One region of the Fusibacter sp. JL298sf-3 genome, then DNA from elsewhere that is predicted to be linked to it. Evidence: predicted binding sites of a transcription regulator. Region 1 holds the regulator's gene; the other holds the start of a gene.
What was found. The regulator HrcA, encoded in region 1, represses chaperone genes, less so after heat shock. The targets are predictions, from matches to a motif close to TGTTAGCACTCNNNNNNNNNGAGTGCTAACA.
Positions count from the first base shown of each region.

Region 2: a site for HrcA is predicted at 5,079-5,109, ahead of htpG (molecular chaperone HtpG). Genes of this name have one in related genera too.

Region 1 is NZ_CM132608.1:200,147-207,722, forward strand. It holds gene holA (DNA polymerase III subunit delta) at 1-273, shown strand, start outside; gene rpsT (30S ribosomal protein S20) at 424-687, opposite strand; gene lepA (translation elongation factor 4) at 878-2,689, shown strand; gene hemW (radical SAM family heme chaperone HemW) at 2,772-3,911, shown strand; gene hrcA (heat-inducible transcriptional repressor HrcA) at 4,033-5,058, shown strand; gene grpE (nucleotide exchange factor GrpE) at 5,080-5,643, shown strand; gene dnaK (molecular chaperone DnaK) at 5,689-7,515, shown strand.
Region 2 is NZ_CM132608.1:3,154,684-3,162,259, forward strand. It holds gene ACR6HW_RS15085 (2-oxoacid:acceptor oxidoreductase subunit alpha) at 1-519, shown strand, start outside; gene ACR6HW_RS15090 (thiamine pyrophosphate-dependent enzyme) at 509-1,387, shown strand; gene ACR6HW_RS15095 (LrgB family protein) at 1,958-2,653, opposite strand; gene ACR6HW_RS15100 (CidA/LrgA family protein) at 2,653-3,009, opposite strand; gene htpG (molecular chaperone HtpG) at 3,139-5,013, opposite strand; gene ACR6HW_RS15110 (CBS domain-containing protein) at 5,267-5,893, shown strand; gene ACR6HW_RS15115 (YbgA family protein) at 5,883-6,863, shown strand; gene ACR6HW_RS15120 (TIGR01906 family membrane protein) at 6,958-7,576, opposite strand, start outside.

The DNA of each region.
Region 1 (7,576 bases):
ATATTTGCACTGATTTCTTCGCAATACCGCAATATGATTAAGGTCAAACTGTTGATGGACGCGGGGTACAACAGTAAAGTGGCCGCTTCAAAGCTCGATATTCACCCGTTTGTGGCTAAGAAATCAGCTCATCATGCGGTGAAGTATAGCGAAGCGACACTTCGGCGTATTATCGACATTGTGGAAGACACGGATACGCTGTTAAAATCGTCAGGTGTTAAAGGTCAATGGCTTATAGAAAAGGCCATTGTGGATATGGCGTCAGCTACTTAGCCGGCTGCAAAAAAGACTAAAAAAAGCCCGGCAAAAGCCGGGACAAAAAAGGACGAAAGCGTACTTAACTTGTACGCTTTTTTAATATTTGATCAAATATTAAATTGACACGGTCGTCTTTTTTATCGGGGATAACCAAGTGTTAAACTATTACTCAGCCGCGTTTAACTTCTTAGTTAATCTTGAAACTTTTCTAGCAACCGCGTTATTGTGGTATAAACCTTTTGTAGCACCTTGCTTCATTTTCTTTTCGAATGTTCTTAAGTTAGCAGCAGCAAGTTCTTTATCGCCAGCTTCTAACGCCAATAAGAATTTCTTCTCTGCAGTTTTGATCGCAGATTTTCTAGATTTGTTTAAAGCAGTTTTTTTGCTAATAACGCTGATTCTCTTTTTTGCTGATTTAATGTTTGCCATATTTTTCACCTCCCCCGAAAAATTTCAACAGTCTTATTGTATCACGCTTCCTAAAATAAATCAATAAAAAGATGGTAAGTCAGAAAAATAAAATTGTGTCCCCTTAGTGCTTGTGATATAATTGATGGTAACTGTTTCGAGAAAGAGTGTCAGAGTTCTTCTCTGGCTTGTAATATAAGGAGGCACACATATGTCGAGTGAAAGGCAAAAGTACATTCGAAATTTTTCCATTATCGCACATATCGATCATGGTAAATCAACACTTGCAGACCGTTTAATTGAAAAGACGGGTTTGCTGACGCAAAGAGAGATGAAAGAACAGATACTGGACAGCATGGATCTTGAACGCGAGCGCGGCATTACGATTAAATTGCAGACGACGCGTTTGGTCTACAAGGCCAAAGACGGCCATGAATATTTACTCAACTTAATCGACACCCCAGGTCACGTCGATTTTACTTATGAAGTCTCCCGCTCATTGGCGGCATGTGAAGGGGCGATTCTCGTCGTCGATGCGACGCAAGGGGTAGAGGCGCAGACGCTTGCCAATGTGCACCTTGCCGACGAACAAGGGCTGACCATAGTGCCGGTGCTCAACAAAATTGACTTGCCAAGTGCGCGACCTGAGGAAGTTATAACTGAAATTGAAGACCTCGTAGGGGTTATCGCTGAAGATGCACCGCGTGTTTCAGCTAAAGAAGGCCTGAATATAGAAGACGTTTTGGAGAAAATTGTCGCCGATGTGCCCGCGCCTGATGCCGACGAGACGGCGCCGCTTAAGGCGTTGATCTTCGATTCTTACTACGACAGCTATAAAGGTGCGGTTGCTTTCGTTCGAATCGTCGAAGGCACTGTTAAAAAAGGTGATAAAGTCTTGATGATGGCCACCGGGAAAAAGTTTGAAGTCGTCGAAGTCGGCGTCAACGTACCGGGACCGCTGCCGGTGGATGAGCTCAGAGCCGGCGATGTCGGCTACATCACTGCGAGCATTAAGAATGTAAAGGACTGTCGCGTGGGGGATACCATTACACAGGCGCAAAAACCTACAGATGAACCGTTACCGGGCTACAAAAAGGCGACCCCAATGGTGTATTGTGGGATTTACCCTGCAGAAGGTGAAAGCTACGACGAAGTGCGCGATGCACTTGAAAAGCTTCAACTCAACGACGCCGCCTTGTCATTTGAACCCGAGACGTCTGTAGCCTTGGGCTTTGGTTTCCGATGTGGCTTCTTAGGACTTTTACACCTGGAAATCATCGAGCAACGTCTCGACCGAGAATTCAATCTCGACATCATCGCAACAGCACCAAGTGTTATTTACAGAGTTACGAAAAACGACGGTGAAGTACTTATGATTCAAAATCCGAGCAATTTGCCGCCGCTTACAGAAGTCAAGCAAATGGAAGAGCCGATTGTTAAGGCAAATATCATTGTACCCAACGAGTATGTCGGCAACATTATGGAACTGTGTCAGAACAGGCGCGGAGACATGGTGCACATGGATTATCTCGATCCGAAACGGGTCGTCTTACACTATGAGTTGCCGTTGAATGAGGTTATTTACGACTTTTTTGACGCTTTAAAATCCAAGACGCGGGGCTATGGGTCACTCGACTACGAGTTCCTCGAGTACCGGGTGTCGGATCTCGTTAAAATGGACGTCCTCTTAAACAAAGAGGTTGTCGATGCCTTCTCGATGATCGTTCATCAAACGAAAGCGGTTTCTAGAGGGCGCGTTATCTGTGAGCGTTTAAAGGAAGTCATCCCGAGACAGATGTTTGTTATTCCGATTCAAGCGGCTGTGGGCAATAAGGTAATCGCACGCGAGACCATTAGCGCTATGCGTAAAGACGTTCTTGCAAAATGCTACGGCGGCGATATCAGCCGTAAGAAAAAATTATTAGAGAAGCAAAAAGAGGGTAAAAAGAAAATGCGACAACTCGGTACCGTAGAAGTACCACAGCAGGCATTTTTATCCGTTCTCAAGTTCGATGATAATTAAAATGAAAGCCGACAGAAGTGTCGGCTTTTCTTTATAGATGATAGAACAGCTCAATGAGAACTTATACAATAAGGAGAGAGTTATGCAAGAAGTAGCGGTTTACGTCCATATCCCATTTTGTGCTTCCAAATGTCTTTACTGCGATTTTGCCTCAAACGCAGTAAACGCTTCTAAAGTTTCTCAAGAGGCCTATATTGAAGCGCTCCTCAAAGAAATCGATCTCTATGAGATGACTCTTCAAGACGTCGTTATAAAATCGGTGTTCTTTGGCGGCGGCACCCCTTCTGTTTTAGAGGCGACGGCTATAGAGCGCCTATTGAGCCGTTTAAAGCGGTATGCTGAGATTAAACCCTCGGCGGAGATCACGTTAGAGGGCAACCCGGAGAGCTTAACGCCGTTAAAGCTGTCGGCGTACAAGGCAATGGGCATCAATCGCCTCAGTATTGGCCTACAGGCCACTGACGACGATGTGCTTAAAACCATTGGCAGGGTGCACGATTACGCGACTTTTAAACGTGCTTACAGCGCTGCGAGAGCTGCCGGGTTTGAAAACATCAATGTGGACTTAATGTTCGGTCTCCCGGGGCAAACCGCTTTGCAATTTCAAAAAACATTGGAGACGGTTATCGATTTAGAGCCGGAACACATTGCGTCGTACAGTTTGAAAGTAGAAGAAGGCACGCCGCTTTTTGATATGGAGAAAGCGGGCACCTTCACCGCGATGGACGATGCAACAGAACGTGCTCTTTACCATCAAATGATAGAGGTGCTGGGGAAAAACGGCTATGCACAATACGAAATTTCAAACTTTGCCAAGTCGGGTTTTGCTTCAGAGCACAATTTGACTTATTGGCACAATGCGCCGTACTTGGGGTTTGGTGCATCGGCACATGCGAAGTTCAGCGATTGCCGCTACGCCAATTTCAGAGATGCTGAAATTTATGTTAGTGAAATTGAAAAAGGGGAAAAACCCATTTGTGAGAATCAGTTTATCGATCGAGAGGAAGAATTGTTTGAGACCATTATGCTGACGTTACGCCTTAATGAAGGGTTGGACTTCCAAGCGTACAACAAGCGGTATGGGGTGGACTTTATGGCGGCGCATAGCAAAACGGTAGAGCGGTTGGAGAAACAGGGGCTTGTATCCGTTACTGAAGAACGTCTCAAGTTGACGGCACTTGGTCGCGACTTGTCCAATCAAGTGTTTGTGGCTTTTTTGTAAACGAAATGCAAATAAACAAAAACCCCATTGACAAGTGCCCTGGGGTTGCGGTATATTATTTATAGAAATTAGCACTCATTAATTTCGAGTGCTAACAACCGCCTAACAACGAGGTGATGCTATGATTTCTGAAAGACAACTTAGAATACTCGAGGCGATTATCAGCGATTTTATCACCACGGCACAACCGGTGGGTTCTAGAACCATCTCGAAGAAGTACCCGCTGGGGATTAGCTCGGCGACGATTCGAAATGAGATGGCCGATTTAGAAGAACTTGGCTATCTGATGCAGCCACATACTTCAGCGGGACGGATTCCGTCGGACTTGGGCTATCGACTTTATGTCGACGCTATGCTCAACGAGCATACCATCGGCATTGAGGAAAAAGAAACGATACAGTCTTTGCTCTTGAGCCGAGTGATAGAAGCCAACGACATCGCCCATCAAGTCGCCAAGATTTTATCTGAATTTACGCAGATGGTCGCAGTGGTGAGCATTCCTAAGTTTAACAAATGCAAACTTGCGAACTTGAAAATGATTAAGGTGACTGATCAGCGCGTTTTACTGATTATCGTCACGGATACCGGCGTCGTTAAGAATATTCAACTCGCCATATCCAATGCAGATCAAATCGTTCTCGATAAAATAGCGGATACGCTCCTCATGTTTCTCGTTGGAGAGACCATTGAAAAAATTGATGTGAGAGCGATGATTAAAATTAAAGAGCGGATGCAGCATTACGGCAATTTCGTCGATTATTTGATTCCGATATTGAGAGACGCACTCAAATCGCTCAACGGAACGGAACTTTATGTGGACGGCCTTACAAACATCCTCTCCAAACAGACCCACAGCGATCCGGAAAAGAGCAAAAGGGTATTTGAGTACTTAAAGACTCATGAAAACCTCGAGTACATGCTCGAAGGCGTCCCTTCAAATAAATTGACCATTAAAATCGGTTCGGAGATTGGCGTCGACTTGTTGGAGGACTGTAGTGTCATCAGCTCTTCCTACAGGGTGGACGGCAAGAGCGACGGTAAGATTATGGTCATAGGACCGAAGCGAATGGACTACGGCAACGTGGTGTCCATTGTGAACTACATTAGCAACACGTTATCAGATGTTTTCTCAGGTATTAGTTTATAAGTGATTAAGGTGCGTGAGATTATGAACAAACGACAATATAAAAAAAGAAGAAAAAAAGAGGTTGAGATGGAGACGAATGAGAAGTTAGAACAAGACATCTTGGAAGAAAATGCTGCCGAAACAGAGACGACGCCTCAAGAGGAAGAAAAGTCGACAGAAAGCCCTGAAGCGGCACTGGAAGCCATGAACGACAAGTATTTGAGGCTTAACGCAGAGTTTCAAAATTACAAGCGTCGCGTAGAGAAGGAAAAATCAGATCTCGTCAAGTACGGCACAGAACGCCTTGTGGAGGATTTGCTGCCGATTATCGACAACTTTGGTCGAGCACTGGCTGTAGAGACAGCTGATGAAAAACTCGTCGAGGGCTTAGGGATGATTCAAAAGTCTCTAGAGGAGTTTATGAGCAAAAACGGCGTTAAGAAAATTGAAGCCAAAGGCGAAGCTTTTGATCCGCAAAAACACCATGCCGTGATGACCGAAGCGGTAGAGGGCTGCGACAGTGAAATCGTCGTCGACGTCCTTCAAGAAGGGTACACGTTGAACGACAAAGTCATTCGACCAAGTATGGTTAAAGTATCTTGTTAACGAGTAAAATAAAATAGAAAAGCGTAATTAAGGAGGCTTATTATTATGAGTAAAATTATCGGTATTGACTTAGGTACAACAAATTCATGCGTGTCTGTATTAGAGGGCGGCGAAGCCGTCGTTATCCCTAACGCAGAAGGGAATAGAACCACACCGTCTGTAGTTGCTTTTACAAAAGCAGGCGAGAGACTTGTCGGCGAAACGGCAAAACGTCAGGCGATTACAAACCCAGACAGAACCATTATCTCAATTAAGAGAGAGATGGGTACAGATCATAAAGAGGAAATCGACGGCAAAGTGTATTCACCACAAGAGATTTCAGCGATGATCCTTCAAAAATTAAAAGCGGATGCAGAAAGCTATTTGGGCGAAAAAGTAACAGAAGCAGTTATTACTGTACCAGCTTACTTTACGGATGCTCAAAGACAAGCGACAAAAGACGCTGGTAAAATCGCCGGACTCGAAGTTAAGAGAATTATCAATGAGCCGACAGCAGCTTCTCTTTCTTACGGCCTCGACAAGACAGACAATCAGCACAAAATCATGGTATTCGACCTCGGCGGCGGTACATTTGACGTTTCTGTCTTAGAAATTGGCGACGGCGTCTTCGAAGTATTGGCGACAAACGGCAACAACCACCTCGGTGGCGACGACTTCGACAACGTGGTTATGGATTTCCTTGCTGAAACTTTTAAATCTGAACACAATGTCGATTTGAGACAAGATAAAATGGCTCTTCAAAGACTTAAAGAAGCTGCTGAAAAAGCGAAAAAAGAACTGTCTTCTACACAGTCTACAAACATCAACTTGCCGTTTATCACTGCGACAGCTGAAGGCCCACTTCACCTCAACATCGACTTGACAAGAGCGAAGTTTGAGCAATTGACCAAACACCTTGTGGAGCAGTCTATGGAGCCTACGAGAAAAGCGCTTAAAGATGCCGGCCTAAATGCAGGTGACATCGAGCAAGTTATCCTCGTCGGCGGTTCTACGAGAATTCCAGCGGTTCAAGATGCGGTTAAGAAATTCATCGGAAAAGACCCACATAAGGGCATCAACCCTGACGAATGTGTTGCTCTTGGTGCAGCTATTCAAGGTGGCGTTCTCTCAGGTGATGTAAAAGATGTCTTGCTTCTCGACGTTACGCCGTTATCACTTGGGATTGAAACGCTCGGTGGCGTTTCAACGAAGTTAATTGAAAGAAATACAACAATTCCAACAAAGAAAAGCCAAATTTTCTCAACCGCAGCTGACAACCAAACAGCTGTTGACATCCACGTTTTACAAGGTGAGAGACAAATGGCAGCTGACAATACGACACTCGGTAGATTCCAACTGGACGGCATTCCTGCTGCTAGAAGAGGCGTGCCACAAGTTGAAGTTACATTTGACATCGACGCCAACGGTATTGTAAACGTCAGTGCAAAAGACCTCGGTACTGGTAAGTCACAACACATTACAATTACGGCGACAACAAACCTTTCAGAAGACGAAGTCGAAAAGAAAGTAAAAGAAGCAGAGCAATTTGCAGAAGAAGATAAAAAGCAAAAAGAACTCATTGAAGAACGCAACAAAGCCGATAACATGATCTATGAAATTGAGAAATCACTTGACGATTTAGGGGAACAAGCTACAGAAGCTGAAAAATCAGAAGTTGCTGCAAAGATTGAAACCCTTCGCGAGTCTATGAAGGCCGACGATGTGGAGAAAATCAAAGCGGACTTTGAAGCCCTTACAAAAACGTTCCAACCCCTTGCAGAACGTCTTTACGCACAAGCTCAAGCACAAGCGCAACAAGCTCAAGGCGGCGCTGAGGCACAAGCTGATGGCGATGATTCAGTTGACGAAGCAGACTACGAAGTGGTAGACTAATAAAAGTCACAAGGCACCTTAACGGTGCCTTGTAAGTTTCAAGACCAAAAAAGAAAGGCGG
Region 2 (7,576 bases), 890 kb from region 1:
GACAATTTGTACGGTAACCGCAAGTATCCCGTAATTGACGACGAAACATTGATTATGACGGACTCACACGTTCATACGCCTTATGGGTACATTACAGAGGACGAAGGCCTCTCCATCGCCTTGAAGAACAAGTTCCTCAGACGGACGGAGGCCATTAAAAGCGACCTCGTAAAGCCATCCCTCTATGGCGCTTCCGATTACGAAACGCTCTTTATCGCATGGGGCTCGACTTACGGCGCGCTTAAAGAAGCGGTCGACGCTTTGACAGCTCGAGGTGAAAAGGTGGCGATGTTGACGTTTACAGATGTTTACCCAATTGCTGAAAATGTACTCGACGACTATGTCAAAGAAGGCACTGTCGTGGTCAATGTCGAAGGGAACGGCACCAACCAGTTCGGTAAGATTCTTAGAGCTGAAACCGGTGTCAAATGGCACCACAGCATTAACAAATACGACGGCCGACCGTTTACACGCGACTATATTCAGAAAGCATATGAGGTGATTGCAAATGGTAAATAATGTTGTCGATTTAAATATGAAACCCAATCCGTTTATAAAATCTATTGCTACCAGTTGGTGTCCCGGCTGCGGGAATTTCGGCATCTTGGATAGCTTGAACAAGGTGTTGTTCGATGCGGGTTTGAAGCCACAGGAAGTGCTGATGGTATCCGGTATCGGACAGGCTGCAAAGTTGCCGCATTACATCAACGCTCACGGTCTCAATACGCTGCACGGCAGAGCGCTTCCGGCAGTTTTAGGTGCACAGGTGGCCAATGACGCATTGAAAATTATCGTCAATTCAGGCGATGGTGACACGTATGGCGAGGGTGGCAATCACTTCTTGCACAACATACGTCGAAACCTCGATATTGTGCACATTGTCCACGACAATCAAGTGTATGGGTTGACCAAAGGACAGGGGTCGCCGACGACGCCGAAGGGGCAGGTAACGCGCCTGCAACACGATGGTGTGAAGTCCGATCCGTTGAACCCTGTTGCACTGGCTATTTCCCTCGGTTGCAGTTTTGTCGCCAGAAGCTTCTCAGGCGACGGTGCCCATTTACAGGCAATGATTAAAGCGGCGATGGCGCACAAAGGCTACGCGTTAATTGATGTCATGCAGCCGTGTGTGACGTTTAATAAAATCAATACGTTTAAATGGTACAAGGACCGCGTACAGCCATTGCCGGAGGGCTATGACCCGACTGACAAGGTCAAGGCATTTGAAACGGCTCAAAAATTCGGGGATGAAGGCATTCCCGTAGGTATTCTCTACAGGGACGAAAAGCCGACTTTTATGGCGCAGCAGCGGCATATTGAGAAACCGCTTATCGATTACGATAGAACGCCTGCGGTTATAGACGGTATTATGGACACGTTAGTATAATCTATAAAGGGTGTCGCTACCAATGTGTAGCGGCACTTTTTTATCGCAAGGAAGGGGGGACGGTTCTTTTGTGCCGTTTCATTGTGCTCAAGAACTGTTCAAGTCCTGCGGTAGGCGGTGTTCAGAGGACTTGTAATCTCGCACCGTATGAACGGAAATCAGTTAGCCGCCTACCGCGGTTTCGGCAGTTATGTCAAAATGTGCAGTTTGTAAAAAGACGCTGTTTGCAAGTCGTGAGGCCGATTGAGTATATACATAAATGTAAAATAATAGTGGATTTTGGCACAAAAGAACCGTCCCTTTGGGGTCGCGCGACAAAGGGGACGGTTCTTTTGTGCCATTTCATTGTGTTTAAAGTTTGCTTAAGTCCTGCGGTAGGCGGTGTTCAGAGGACTTGCAATCTCGCACCGTATGGGCAGAAACCAGTCAGCTGCCTACCGCAGTTTCGGCAGTTATGCCAATATGTGCACCTTGAAAAAAAGGCGCTGTTTGCAAGTTATTAGGCCGATTGTGTATATACATAACTGTAAAATAATAGTGGAATCCGGCACAAAAGAACCGTCCCCCCTGTTATTTCACAAATACAGTGTATAGAAACGGAACGATGACCACCGTCATTAAGCCGGCGAGGCCAATGGCCGTACTGCTCAGAGCGCCTTCTTCCTCACCGAGTTCCAGTGCCTTGGCTGTGCCCACAGCGTGAGAGGCCGTCCCGATGCCGACACCGACAGAGACGCCGCTCATCTTAGGCAAGACCTTGAGCACAAACGGTACGAGTAAAGCCCCACCTGTACCGGCGATAATGACCATCACCACAGTAATGGCGGGCATACCGTCTAGTATTTCCGTAAGGGACAGCGCCATAGGCATGGTAATGGACTTTGCAAAGCTCGACGTCATCAACTGTTCGTCTAAATTGACGAGTCTGGAAAGCATTAGAATGCTGAAGAAAGACGTCAAGACGCCGCTGAAAATACCGACGAGCAGTGCAAGAAAGTGTTTTTTAATCAACGCACGCTGTCTATAGAGCATCAATCCAAGTGCGACTGTCAAGGGCCCTAAAACGTAATGGATGCCCTGTGCCCCAATCATGTAGTCGGCATACGGAATCTCGGCAACCGTTAGAAAGGCGATAATGAGCACCATGGCAATCACCAGCGGGTTGGCGAAATCAGAAGCCGTTTTTCGCTTGACCCAGAGGCCGATCTGATAGGCGACAATAGTGAGAATAAGGCCGAAAGCAGGTGTTTTAAATAAATCGGACATTAGGAGGCCCCTTTCTTGCTGAGAACATGAGTGACCAGCATCGTGACCACCATAGTAATAATAGTAGAAACAATTCCGACGAACAGCAGTGGCAACAATATCTTTAAGCTAAAACCTTCAATGGCCATAATGCTGACGCTGATGGGGATGAAAAAAAAGGCGATGTTGCCGAGCAACCAGTCGCAAAGTTCTTTAATATGCGCTTCTTTTAAAACACCTGTCAGCAGGGCGAGAAAGAACAAAAGCATGCCGCTGACAGCGCTGGGAAGGGCGAAGATGGGGGCGATGAGCCGGCTGAGGACGTCGCCCAATAAAAAGAAGGACAACAGGAGGCCGGTTTGTTTAATGAGTTTCATAAATGCTCCTTAAGGGTGTACGTGAAAACCGACAAAGCACAAGGCTCTGTCGGTTCCTTTCGATGACGCCATAGGCAATCGCAGTAGAGTTACTTGCGATGCCTCGGGTTTTGCCATCCCTATTATAAGTTATATCAATCTTAAAAGCAATGCGTTGCTGCGTTTTATAAAAGCGCTCATGGCTTCCGATTCAAGCGGCCCGTGAGACAACATAGCGAGGTCGTAGAGCTGCTTGCAGATGAGGGCGTTGGTCTCTGCATCTTTTTCGCCATCGACCAAGTGTTTGACCAGCGGGTGGTTGAGGTTCAGCATTAGCGTCGTCTCCGGCGCAAACATAGCGGGATCCATGCCCCCCATACTGTACATGCGCATCATGTCTTGCATACGGCGGGATTCTTCACTGAGAATAATCATTGACGACACGTCTTCGCCCTTGAGAGATTCCAGTTTCAGTGTGAGTTTCTCCATGCCGAGAGCTTCTTTAAAGGTTGCAGTCAGCTGGTCTGTCGCCTCTGTGAGCGCTTCGTCTGAAAGCGTTGTGTCGGCTTTCATATGCGCGTTGATATCGGCGTCGACTCTCGAGAACGTCACCCCTTCGTTTTTCGCTTCTAAATGCGAAATAAAGGCGTTGTCAATCGGGTGATCGAGGATGACGGCAGATAGGTCGTGCGATTTGAACAGTCGCGTGTATTGTGCTTGTTGGACTGTATCGGTGACGTAGAACACTTTGTTCTCGTGTTTGTCTTTAGCGGCTTCCAAATATTCTTCCAAAGTGACGAACGTATCGTCAGTCGTTTTAAACAGATAGGCCGATTTGACGTTGTCGTAGAACTTGTCGTCTTTTAAACCGCCGAACTTAATAAATGGATTGATGTCTTCCCAGAAGCCTTCGTACGCTTCGCGTTCGGTTTTAAACAGGCCGTTGAGCTTATCTGCCACTTTTTTGCTGATGTAGTTTGAAATCTTGCGGACGAACCCGTCGTTTTGAAGAGAACTTCTCGACACATTAAGTGGGAGATCCGGACAGTCGATAACCCCTTTAAGCAGCATGAGAAACTCCGGAATAACTTCTTTGATGTTGTCGGCAATAAAAACCTGCGTGTTGTACAGTTTAATCTGCCCCTCAATGGTATCGAACTGCGTGTTCAACTTAGGGAAGTACAGGATGCCCTTGAGGTTGAACGGGTAGTCCATATTGAGGTGAATCCAGAACAGCGGCTCTTTAAAATCTTTAAAAGTATCTCTGTAGAAGTTTTTGTAATCTTCATCTGTACAGCTGCCAGGCGACTTTAAGTAGAGCGGCGTCGTTGTGTTGAGGGGCTCCGGTGTTTCTTCAACAACTTCGCCCTCTTCATTTTTTTCCGGTTCTTTGCCGACGACCTCTAGATAAATGTCGTAAGGCATAAATGAACAGTATTTGTTAAGTGTATCGCGAAGCGTGTATTCTTCTAGGAATGACTGGCCTTCCTCGCCGATGTGGAGGATGATGTCCGTCCCTCTAGTGGTCTTGGTACCCGGTGTCATTTCATAAGAAGTACCGCCGTCACAGCGCCAGATAACAGGGGCTGCCCCGTCTTTATAAGACAGCGAGTGGATTTCCACTTGTTCCGCAACCATAAAAGCTGAATAAAAGCCCAAGCCGAAGTGACCGATGATTTGGTCTTTGTCTGACTTGTCCTTGTACTTTTCAATAAAGTCCTCGGCGCCAGAGAAAGCGATTTGATTGATGTATTTTTTGATTTCTTCGTCGGTCATACCGATGCCGTTGTCAGAAAAAGTGAGGGTTTTCTTTTCGGCATCGAGTTCGACGTGAATGGCGAACGTCTCGTCTTGAGCCAAAGTCGCTTCGTTCATCGTACTGAGCTTTTTGAGTTTGGTAATGGCGTCGCTGGCATTGGAAACCAGTTCACGTACGAATATATCGTGGTCGGAATAGAGCCATTTTTTTATGATTGGGAAAATATTTTCACTGTGAATAGACAAATTGCCTTTTTCATTTTGCATAGTATCACTCCTTTTTTATCATTCTAACCATAATGATAAAGCGCATTGTTCAAAAAGTCAATAAAAATTAGCACTCAACCGATTAGAGTGCTGACACGCTGTTGGGTTATAAAAATTTTCAACCAATAGTCATTAAATCTATGATACAATTGTTATATCTCACGAGATGTGGGCATAAATGATAATGAAAGAAACGAGAGCGAACTTTTAGCCGCTTGGCTATAAATATGTGAAAGAGGAAAGGAGAAGCCCTATGAAAATTAGAGCAATCATGACACCAGTTAAAAAATTGACCATCTTACAACCAACGGATACAGCAAAAAAGGCAATCGAACTCATTGAGTCAAATGGCTTTTTGTCTTTACCAGTAGCAGAAGGCGAGAAATTTATCGGCTTCCTGTCAAAGCAGTTTATTTACGATACGTTTTTTAGTGAAAAAGCGGACGACATCGATACATTTTTAGAGAGACCGGTTTCTAAGTTTATTCACAATCAGGTGGCACCTGTAGACCCTGAATTGCTTATTGAAGAAGCAGCGGACATCTTTTTCAAAAATCGTGTGCGCTTCTTGCCAGTAGTCGAGGCCAACGGCAACTTCGTGGGCATTGTGACACAAAATGCACTTTTCGGTATCCTTACAAAAGTATACGGTTTGAAACACTCGAAAATCTCCATTATCACTGATGATTTCAAAGGCATCTTGACGCGTATCGCCGATATTATCGCGCGCAACGACGGCAACATTCGCAACATTGCGCTTCTGGATACTGAAGTCATGGGGATTCAGGAAATTTCCATTCGCCTTGAAGGGGGCGACATCGATAAGATTGTCGAGCGATTAAATGAAAGAGGCTTTAAAGTCAGAGACTATGTCAAATAACAGACCAAAGATTTTATGTAGCGCATGTCTGGAACATTGTAAATGTCGATACGATGGTAGTGTTATTGAAAACACTACCATCAAACATTTACAGCCTTATGTCGATTTTGTGACGGTTTGTCCCGAAATGGGCATCGGTCTCCCTTCGCCGAGAGAGGCAGTTCGCGTGGCGCGTATAGACGGCAAAAAAAGGCTTATCGATTCCTACAGCGGTACGGACCGCACAGAAGCGATGCATACTTATATCGATGCTTTTTTAGAGGCACAAGAGGCGTCGACTTTTGACGGCGTCATCCTCAAATGCAAGTCGCCCACCTGTGGCTTTAAAGATGTTAAGCTCTACAGTGGTGCAGGCAAACAACCGAGTTTACCGGAAAAAACTGCCGGCTTTTTCGGCGCGGCAGTAAAGGCAAAGTTTGCCCATGTACTCGTAGAAGACGAAGGTCGCCTCAAGCACTTTAATATTAGAGAACACTTTTTTATGACGGTGTTTTTAAGCAGCCGTTTTAGGGCGGTTGCTTCTGAAGTGTGTGAAAAACAGCGGTTAAAGCCGTTGGTGGATTTTCACAGTGAAAACAAGTACCTTATGATGGCGTACAATCAATCGGCGTTGAAAAAACTCGGCGGCATTGTGGCCAACCATGAAAAAAGGACACTTGAAGCAGTTGTCAAGGCTTATGGCGAGACATTGAGTGTCATTTACAACGCGCATCCGAGCATCGGTAAAAACGTCAATATGCTGTTGCATTTGTTCGGGTACTTTAAAAAGGGGCTAACCGCTGAAGAGAAGGCTTTTTTTCTCGACCAAGTGTCTCTTTACCAAACCAAGAAACTGCCTTTTTCATCGGTATTGTCCATTCTTCACGCTTGGGCCATTCGCTTTGAAGAAACGTATTTGATGCAGCAGACGATTTTTAATATGTTTCCAAAGGCCCTAATCGAAATGACCGATTCAGGCAAGGGGCTCTAGTGTCCTGTAGCGTTCACAATTAAAAAAACGCACTTTCGAAGGTCGGTTTGCAACGACTCTTTCGATAAGTGCGTTTTTTAGTATGCCTGTGATTTTAACGAGCGTCTGGAATTTCTGAAAGTTGTTTTTTCTTATGGTAGTGGCGGAGTGCAAAATAGATGCCGCCAAGCCCAAGATATAAGGCGGCGCAAGTCGCCAACCAAATCTGAGTAAATTGAATAAAGAACTCGAGGGGCATCAGCTGAATTAAGCGGTCTTCAAGGGGATTCAACAACCAGAGGTCATTTGGAAAAAATATTTCGTGAAATTGAACGAAAGCCGCGTTGAAGTCCAGTGCGGCAGCGCCGACACCGAGAACGATTAGAAGCGTTAAAATAAGCAACGCCGCTTTTAGGGCCCCTAGCACGCTCCGGCGGTCACCGGTGAGTGCAATGACGACAATAGCTATTAGCATCGCCAACTGAGCGCCAAACAAAACGCGTTTGCCCCAGTCGAAAAGTTGTTTCACATCGACCATGTGTTGGATTTCTTTTGCATTGAAAAAAGGTTGCTGGCGTCCCTCTAAATAGACGTCGACATCTAGTGTGGGGATTTCGCCGTCCATATAGTCGACCAATGTTCGACTGACTTTTGAAAGGTCTGAAGTCGATAGGCCGATAGCTTCGTGTACTTCCAGTTTTAAAAACTGTTTGGTATAGTAGGCGTCGTTGAGT